DNA from 2 places in the Thioalkalivibrio sp. ALE16 genome. Region 2 is predicted to be linked to the other one. Evidence: predicted binding sites of a transcription regulator. Region 2 holds the regulator's gene; the other holds the start of a gene.

Region 1 (4,280 bases), on a different contig from region 2:
CTGGAACACGACACTGCGATCCGGACCCGGCTTGCTGACCTCCTTGCCATCCAGGATCACCGCGCCGGTGCTGGTCTCCAGCAGCCCGGCGACGATGTTGAGCACCGTCGACTTGCCGCAGCCGGAGTGGCCGATGATGGAGATGAACTCGCCGCGGTCCACGTGCAGGTCGACGTCGCGCAGCACCTCGCTGGCCGTCGGGCCTTCGCCAAAGGTCTTGTGGACGTGTTCGATGGAGAGATAGCTGGTCATGATGATTCTCCTTTGAGGGGGCCGGCTCAGCCGGCCTGCGTGCCGCGGGTGACCCAGTTGCCGACGATCGCGACCAGACGGTCGAGGAAGAACCCGACCAGGCCGACGTAGACCAGGGCCAGCACGATGTCGCTGAGCATGGAGGCGTTCCAGGCATCCCAGATGAAGAAGCCGATGCCGACCCCGCCGATCAACATCTCGGCGGCAACGATCGCCAGCCAGGCGAGGCCGATGCCGATGCGCAGACCGGAGAAGACATACGGCGCGGCGGCCGGGAGCATGATCTTGGTGAAGTACTCGAAGCCGTTCAGACGCAGCACGCGGGCCACGTTCACGTAGTCCTGCGAGATGTTCCGGATGCCGACCGAGGTGTTGATGATGATCGGCCAGATCGCGGTGATGAAGATCACGAAGATGGCCGACGGGTTGCTGGCCTGGAAGGCAGCCAGGGAGATCGGCAGCCAGGCCAACGGCGGTACAGTGCGCAGCACCTGGAACAGCGGGTCCAGCCCGCGCATCGCCCAGGTGGACTGGCCGACCAGCACGCCGAGACCGATCCCGGCCACCACCGCCAGGGCATAGCCGTAGGCCACACGTTCCAGGCTGGCAAGCAGCTGCCAGGCCATGCCCACGTCGTTGCCACCGTGGTCATAGAACGGATTGACGATCAGTTCCCAGGTGTCGGTGATCACCTGACTCGGGCCGGGCAGTACGGCTCCCTGGGAGGACGTCATCATTTCCCACAGAAACAAAAAAATCGCGGTCACGATCACCGGGGGCAGCACCACGGTGGCCGCGTGGCGCATACGCCGGCCCCAGAGCCCGGGGTCGGGCGGCGGGGCACCGCCGGAACGGGCCGACGGCGGGGCCGAGCGGGCCACCGGGGCCGTGGAGGTCTCCGCGGCCGCCGGACGTTCGCGCCCGGCGCCGAAGGTCATGTTGCGATCGAGAATGGCACTCATCATCGAATCCTCTTGAATCGTCTGTGCAGGTGTCGGCGGGCCGCCGCGTCAGGACGCGATCGCCTTGATCTCCAGGCTGTCGAGGTAGGCCTGCGGGTCTTCCGGGTCGAAGACCTTGCCGTCGAAGAACGTTTCCTGGCCGCGCGAGGTGGATTCGGGGATGTCGGCCGAATCGATGCCAAGCGTGTCGGCCGCCTCGCGCCAGATATCCTCGCGGTTGACCTCGTCTACCAGGGCCTGCATGTCGAGATCCGGCGGCAGGTAACCCCAGCGGATGTCCTCGGTAAGGAACCACAGGTCGTGGCTCTTGAAGGGATAGGAGGCCTGGTCCTTCCAGTAGCGCATCTGGTCGGGGTGGTCCTCGACCACGCGGCCGGTGCCGTAGTCGAAGTTCCCCTGCATGCGATCGATGATGTCGGCGTACGGGGCGTGGATGTAGCGCCGGCGCGAACAGATCTCGGCGACCTCTTCCTTGTTCGCCGGATCCTCGCAGTACATCTGCGCCTCCATTACCGCCATTGTCAGGGCGCGGGCCGCATTCGGATTGGCTTCCACCCAGTCCGCGCGCATCCCCAGCGCCTTTTCCGGGTGGTTGTGCCAGAGCTCGCCGGTGGTGTTCGCGGTGTAGCCGATGCCCTGGTTGATCAGCTGCATGTTCCAGGGCTCGCAGACACAGAAGGTGTCCATGGAACCGACGCGCATGTTGGCGACCATCTGCGCCGGCGGGACGACGATGGTGGCGATGTCGCGATCCGGGTCGATCCCACCGGCGGCCATCCAGTAGCGGATCCACAGGTCATGGGTCCCGCCGGGAAAGGTCATCGCCGCGCGGATGTCGTCACCGCCGGCGGCCTTCTCGGCCAGCGCGCCCTTGAACTCGGTCGTGTCGGTCCCGACCTTCAGGTCCGCGTATTCGTCGCCCACCGAGATGCACTGCCCGGCCAGGTTCAGCCGCGCGAGGATCGTCATCGGCGTGCCACGGCGGTGGATCAGGTAGGGCATCGGCGTCAGGATGTGCGAGCCATCGATACCGCCGCGGCGCGAGCCCAGTTCCAGGTTGTCGCGCACCGTGCCCCAGGAGGACTGCTTCAGCACCTGCACGTCGGGCATGCCATGGGCGGCGAAGAATCCCTTCTCCAGCGCGACGAACAGCGGCGCGGCGTCGGTCAGGGCGATAAAGCCCAGCTTCGCCTCGGTCGTCTCCGGCTTGCCGTTGCCGGCCTTCGCATAGCCCCACGGCGCGGCCCCGGAAACACCCAGCGCGGTCGCGCCGATCCCGGCGGCCATGCCGCCCAGGAAACGCCGGCGCGACAGGCCGGAGGTCTTTTTCGTGTCATTCGTGTGATCGGTCATTGCGGGTTCACTCCCCTTGTCAGCAAACACATCCCAAAAACGAAAAAAGGCGTCACATCAGCCCGGCCGCGTTTGCAGCCGGGTGATGGACGCCTTTGTCCAGTCCCTTGGGAGGCCCGGTCGTCGGGTCTCCCTGTTGTCAGGCGACGAACCGCCGTTGGCTCGTCTTGCTCAATGTCTTGCAGGAGGTGTGCCAATTAGCCGTTGCTAATCGACCCCGCCAGAAACAATCGCGCCATGGCGCGGGAAAATCGGATGGTTCGCCGTATGGAGTCGAACGCTTTCGGAAAACCCGGCGCCCGGGAGACGATCCGCAAGGCACCAGACTGGGGCGCGCTTGCGGTGCAGATGAACCGCGCTGGTGCACTACCTGTAGGAGCCGCCCTGGCGGCGAAGCCCCTGCCAGTCGCGGACACTGGCAGGGGCTTCGCGGGCAAGCCCGCTCCCACAGGGCCGGCATCCATTTCCCGGGGAGTTAGCTACAGGCCGCCCTTGCCCAGCAGGTCGGACATCGCGACGGTCGCCTCGGCGACCTCGGCCAGGCGCCGGTTCTGGTTCATCGCCGTCTGGCGCAGGAGCTTGTAGGCCTGGTCCTCGCTGAGGCCGCGGTGCTGGATCAGCAGCGCCTTGGCGCGCTCGATGGTCTTGCGCTCGGCCAGGGCCTGGCGTGCCGCATGCAGCTCGTCCTCCACCGACTGCAGCCGGGCCGCCTGGCGCTGCACCAGGTCCATCACCGAGTGTCCGACGATCGGTACGTTGAGTGCGGCATCGCCCTCCTCCTGCGCGGGCTCCAGGCCCTCCGGCGCGCCGAAGAACACCGCATACGGGACGCTGTCGCGCAGTTCCGACTCGGCGAGTTGCGCGACCCGGTCACGCACCGCGCCGAGGTCCGCGCGATCCGCCGTGATGCGTGCCGAGCAGCACTCGTTCAGGTGCATCTCCAGCAGATCCTCGATCTCCTTCATCGCGTCGATGCGCGCGGTGGTACAGGCAAACCATTCCTCGGCCCGGGCGGGGTCGTGGTGCCCGGAGACCTCGGTACAGGCCCGGCGGCGCAGACGCTCGATGTCGGCGGCGAAGGCCGCCGTCTGCAGCTCGCGCCAGGCGGCACAGGCCGCCGGTGCCGCGAACTCGGAGAAGATGCGGAACGCCCGTTCCTGGGCATCGATCCGATGGACCAGCGCCTGGCGCAGTTCGGGCTCGAAGTTCGCGGCGCCAAACCCGGCGGCCCCGATCGCGCGCTCCTGCCCTGCCAGTTCCTTGCCCTGCATGAAGTTCAGCAGGGCCACCAGGGCCCGCGAGACCTCGGGATCGGTCGCCGAATCCGCAGCCTCGAACACCAGGGCCATCAGGGCGCGAATCAGCTCGCTGAAGCCGCGGGTCGAGTCCATCGGGCTCAGGGTCAGCTCCAGGACCTCCTCGCGCAGGCTGCCCAGGCCGGACAGGCCATGCAGCGCCAGCGCCATGCGCCCCAGCAGCCGGCTACGGCCATGGGCGCAGGCGTCCGGGGCCAGCCAGCCATCCAGGTGCTCGCGGAACGCGGCCGCGGCGGCGTCCGACTCGGCCCGGTACTGCTCCAGTTCGCGGGTATAGCGCTGGCCGCCGGACCCGATCCAGAGGCTGGAGGCCCCGCGCTCGCGCTGCAGGGCATGCACCAGCGCACGGATGCGCCCGACCAGCTGCACCGCCTCCAGCAGGCGCTCCAGGCTCACC
Region 2 (4,280 bases):
GCCCTTGATCGCGGAGTCGCCGTACATGGCGCGGATGTTCAGGACCCCCAGCCCGCGCACCTCGAGCAGGTCCTGGAGCAGGGCCGGGCAGTGACCGCGCACGATGTCGGGGGCAATACGCGCAAATTCGGGGGCATCGTCGGCGATCAGGCGGTGCCCGCGCGAGATCAGCTCCAGCGCCACCTCGCTCTTGCCGACGCTGGAGGCCCCGCTGATCAGGACACCGATGCCGAGGATCTCCATGAACACGCCATGGCGCACCTCGAAGTGCGCCAGACGCTGCTGCAGGAAGTAGCGCAGCAGCGCGATGATCTCGTGGCTGCTGGTGCTGGAACACAGGATCAGCGGCAGCGCCTCCTGCGGGGCATGGGGCATCTCCGAGAACGGGCAGGTGTCCTCGGCGAAGATCACCGCGGTGGTGCCGGTGCGGGCCATCTCCAGGATCAGGTCGTTGCGCTGGTCGTCGCTGAGGCCGGCGATGTAGCGGGCCTCGAAGTCCCCGATGACCTGGATGCGGTTGGGTCGGATCAGGTTGAGGTGGCCGGCCAGAGGCAGGTCATCCCCGTCCTCGCCGACCAGCTTGCGGTCGGGGGCGGCGTGCTCGCCATGCACGAAGCGCAGATCCAGGCGGTTGCCCATAGCCTGGATCAGGCTCTCCACGTTGATGTCGCGGGCAATCCCGCCTTCGCCCAGTGCCTCGTTCATGAGCAGGGCCGGCGGGGATCGGTGGCGTGGCAGGGTGCGGGGCGCACGGGATCAGCCCTCGCGGAAGCGGCGGACGAGTTCCTGTTCCAGGCTGGCGGCATCGCCGGCCCGGCGCAGGGCGGCAATGGTGTCCGGTTGCGAAAGCCCGCGCGCCAGCTGGGCCAGCAGGTCGAGGTGATCGCTGGTGGCGGCCTCCGGGACCAGCAGGGCGATCAGGATGTCGACCGGCTCGTGGTCCATGGCGTCAAAGTCGACGCCGCTCTCCAGGCGCAGGACGGCCACGCGCGGAGCCTCGAGATCGGCCAGGCGGCCATGGGGGATCGCAACCCCATGGCCCAGGCCGGTGGAGCCCAGCTTTTCGCGCGCGGACAGGGCCTCGAAGATCGCGGTGCTGCCCGGTCCGCCGGCATCACCGCCGCCGGCGAGGAGTTCCGACAGGGCCTCCAGGGCCCGCTTCTGACTGGAGCATTCCGGCTCCAGGCGGATGCGCTCGGCGGTGATCAGCTCGGCAATGGACATGGGTCAGGAGGCCTGCTCGCGGTTGCGCTGGGCGCCCTCGGCCCGGTGATGATCCTTGACCTTTTCCTTGTGCTTGATCAGCTGGCGGTCGACCTTGTCGATCAGCGCGTCGATGGCGGCGTACATGTCCTCGTGGGAGGCCTCGGCGTGGATGTGATTGCCGCTGACCTGGAGATTCGCCTCGGCCTTGTTGAACTGGTTCTGGGTCTTCTCGTGGGTCAGCACGACGTGCACGTCGATGACCTTGTCGAAGTGGCGCTCCAGCTTCGCGAACTTCTCGTTGACGTAGTCGCGCAGGGCGTCGGTGAGGTCCACATGGTGGCCGGTCAGGTTGATCTGCATGGTCGGGACTCCTTGGTTACTTGTGGCCGGTGGGCATGGAGGCCATCTGCCGGCGTTCGCTGGATGAAGGGATGTGCATCGCCTCGCGGTACTTGGCCACGGTGCGACGCGCCACATTGATGCCCCGGTCCGCCAGGATCTGGGCGAGCCGGGCATCGCTGAGCGGCTTGTTCGCGGGTTCGTCGTCGATCAATTCGCGAATCATGGCACGGATGGCGGTGGCGGAACACTCGCCACCGTCGTTGGTGCCGACGTGGCTGGAGAAGAAATACTTGAACTCGAAGACCCCGCGCGGGGTGTGCATGTATTTCTGGGTGGTCACCCGGGAGATGGTCGATTCGTGCATCTCCAGGATCTCGGCGATATCGCGCAGGATCAATGGCTGCATCGCGACCTCGCCATGTTCCAGGAAGCCTTGCTGGCGATGGACAATCGCCTCGGCAACGCGGAGCAGGGTGTCGTTGCGGCTGTGCAGGCTCTTCAGGAACCAGCGCGCCTCCTGCAGCTGGTCGCGCATGAAGGCACTGTCGCGGGCATCCGATACCTGGCGCACCATGCCGGCGTAGAGGTCGTTGATACGGATGCGTGGCGCGATCTCCGGGTTCAGCTCCACGCGCCAGCCCTCCGGGGTGTGGCGCACGTAGACATCGGGCACCACGTATTCGGAGGTGGCGGCACTGATCTGCGCGCCCGGTCGCGGGTTCAGGGTGCGGATCAGGTCCAGGGCGCGCGCCAGTTCGTCCGGGTCGCGCACACCCGACTGGCGTTGCAGGGCTTTATAATCGCGCTTGCCCAGGCTGTCCATGCCGTGTTCCAGGATCGCCCGGGCGGCCTCGCGGGCGGGGGCGTCCGGGGCCAGTTCGCGCAGCTGAATCTCCAGGCATTCGCGCAGATCGCGCGCGCCCACGCCCAGGGGGTCGCACTGCTGGATCCAGTGCAGGACTGCCTCGACCTCATCCACGCCGACGGGCTCTTCCTCGCCGCGGCTGATGGTCTCGGCCAGGGCCTCGAGGTCGCCTTCGAGATAGCCGTCGGGGCTGATCGCGTCGATCAGGGCCGCGCCGATGCGCTGGTCGCGCGGAGTCAGGTGGCTCAGGTGCAGCTGCCACAGCAGGTGGTCCTGCAGGCCCTCGCCGTCGTCGTCGCTGGTGTTTTCCAGCGGGTCGCGGTCATCCACGCCCTTGGGGGCGGGCGGCGGTTCGTAGATGTCGTCCCAGCGGCTGTCGGTGGTGAGCTCCTCGGGAATCACCTCATCGCTGGTGGTAGTGGCCTCCATGCGGTCGCCTTCCACCACCTCGCCCTCCGCGTCCAGGCGCTCGGCCCCGCCCATGTCGTCCTCGTCTTCCACCTGTTCCAGCATGGGGTTGCTCTCCAGCGCCTGCTGGATCTCCACCTGCAGCTCGAGCGTGGACAACTGCAACAGGCGGATCGCCTGCTGCAGTTGCGGGGTCATGGTGAGCGTTTGACCCAGCTGAAGATTCAGGCCGGGTTTCAGCATTGGCTGTGCGGGTCGCGGGTGACCATAAGAGCAATCTTAAATGCTGCCTCGTGGTTTGTGCACCGGCGCGGGTTGTGCGCGTGCCGGAATCACAGGCGGAAATTCTCGCCGAGATAGACCCGGCGCACCTGGGGATCGGCCAGTAGCTCGTCGGGTGTCCCGGCGGCCAGCAGGCGCCCCTCGCTCAGAATATAGGCCCTGTGGCAGATCCCGAGGGTTTCGCGCACGTTGTGATCGGAGATCAGAACACCGATGCCGCGCGCTGCAAGGTGGCGAATTACATCCTGGATATCGCCCACCGAGATCGGGTCCACCCCGGCAAAGGGCTCGTCCAGGCAGATGAATTGCGGGTCACCGGCCAGCGCCCGCGCAATCTCGGCGCGCCGACGTTCGCCGCCGGACAGCGCGATCCCGGGGCTGTGGCGCACGGTCTCGAGCTGAAACTCCTCGATCAGGGCGTCGCCGATACGCCGGCGTTCGTGGCGGTCCAGTCCGGGGCGCAGCTCCAGCACGGCCTGCAGGTTGTCCCACACGCTCAGGCGGCGAAAGATCGAGGCCTCCTGGGGCAGGTAGCCGAGACCGGCGCGGGCGCGCACGTGGATGGGCGCGCGGGTGATGTCGTGCCCGCCCAGGGTGATGCGCCCGGCGTTAGGGCGGATCAGCCCAACCAGGCTGTAGAAGCAGGTGGTCTTGCCGGCGCCGTTGGGACCCAGCAGGCCGACCACTTCACCGGGTGCGAGGTCGACATCCACCTGGTCGAGCACGGTGCGCTGGCCGTAGCGCTTGGTCAGTTCGCGCCCGATCAGGCGATCACGGGCCTCGGCGGGTGCCGGCGCCGGGCTGGTGGCGGGTGCGTTCATTCGTCGTCGCGTGGCTGGATGGTGATGCGTACGCGTTCGCTGTCGCCCTCGCCGCGTTCGGCCTCGATCACGTCGGTGGTCAGGTCGTAGGTGATGCGCTTGCCGCGCGCCTCTTCGCGGGTGGTGATCACATGGGCCTGGTCGGTGAGGATCATGCGGTCCTCGTTCAGCAGGTAGTCGATGCGCAGCGCGGTGGCGATGCGCATCTCGCCGGTCTCGGGGTCGGGGGATTCCAGGCGGGCCGGCTCGCCGTGGGCCTCCATCTCGTAGGGGCGACGATCCCGGGTGCGCACGTAGACCGTGTCGGCCTCCAGCGTCATGTCGCCGCGGATCACGATCACGTCCCCGGTGTAGGT

What was found. The regulator sigma-54, encoded in region 2, starts transcription at its own class of promoters, with help from an activator protein. The targets are predictions, from matches to a motif close to TGGCANGNTNCNTGCTT.
Region 1: the regulator sigma-54 is predicted to act here: its motif matches at 2,747-2,763, upstream of F627_RS0102150 (CmpA/NrtA family ABC transporter substrate-binding protein).

What each region holds. Positions count from the first base shown of each region.
Region 1 covers NZ_KB906355.1:39,186-43,465, reverse strand. Annotated here, with positions in the region: gene F627_RS0102160 (ABC transporter ATP-binding protein) at 1-252, opposite strand, end outside; gene ntrB (nitrate ABC transporter permease) at 279-1,214, opposite strand; gene F627_RS0102150 (CmpA/NrtA family ABC transporter substrate-binding protein) at 1,263-2,567, opposite strand; gene F627_RS0102145 (nitrate regulatory protein) at 3,047-4,280, opposite strand, start outside.
Region 2 covers NZ_KB906360.1:62,565-66,844, forward strand. Annotated here, with positions in the region: gene hprK (HPr(Ser) kinase/phosphatase) at 1-705, opposite strand, end outside; gene F627_RS0107455 (PTS sugar transporter subunit IIA) at 757-1,224, opposite strand; gene hpf (ribosome hibernation-promoting factor, HPF/YfiA family) at 1,228-1,566, opposite strand; gene F627_RS0107465 (RNA polymerase factor sigma-54) at 1,583-3,064, opposite strand; gene lptB (LPS export ABC transporter ATP-binding protein) at 3,154-3,924, opposite strand; gene lptA (lipopolysaccharide transport periplasmic protein LptA) at 3,921-4,280, opposite strand, start outside.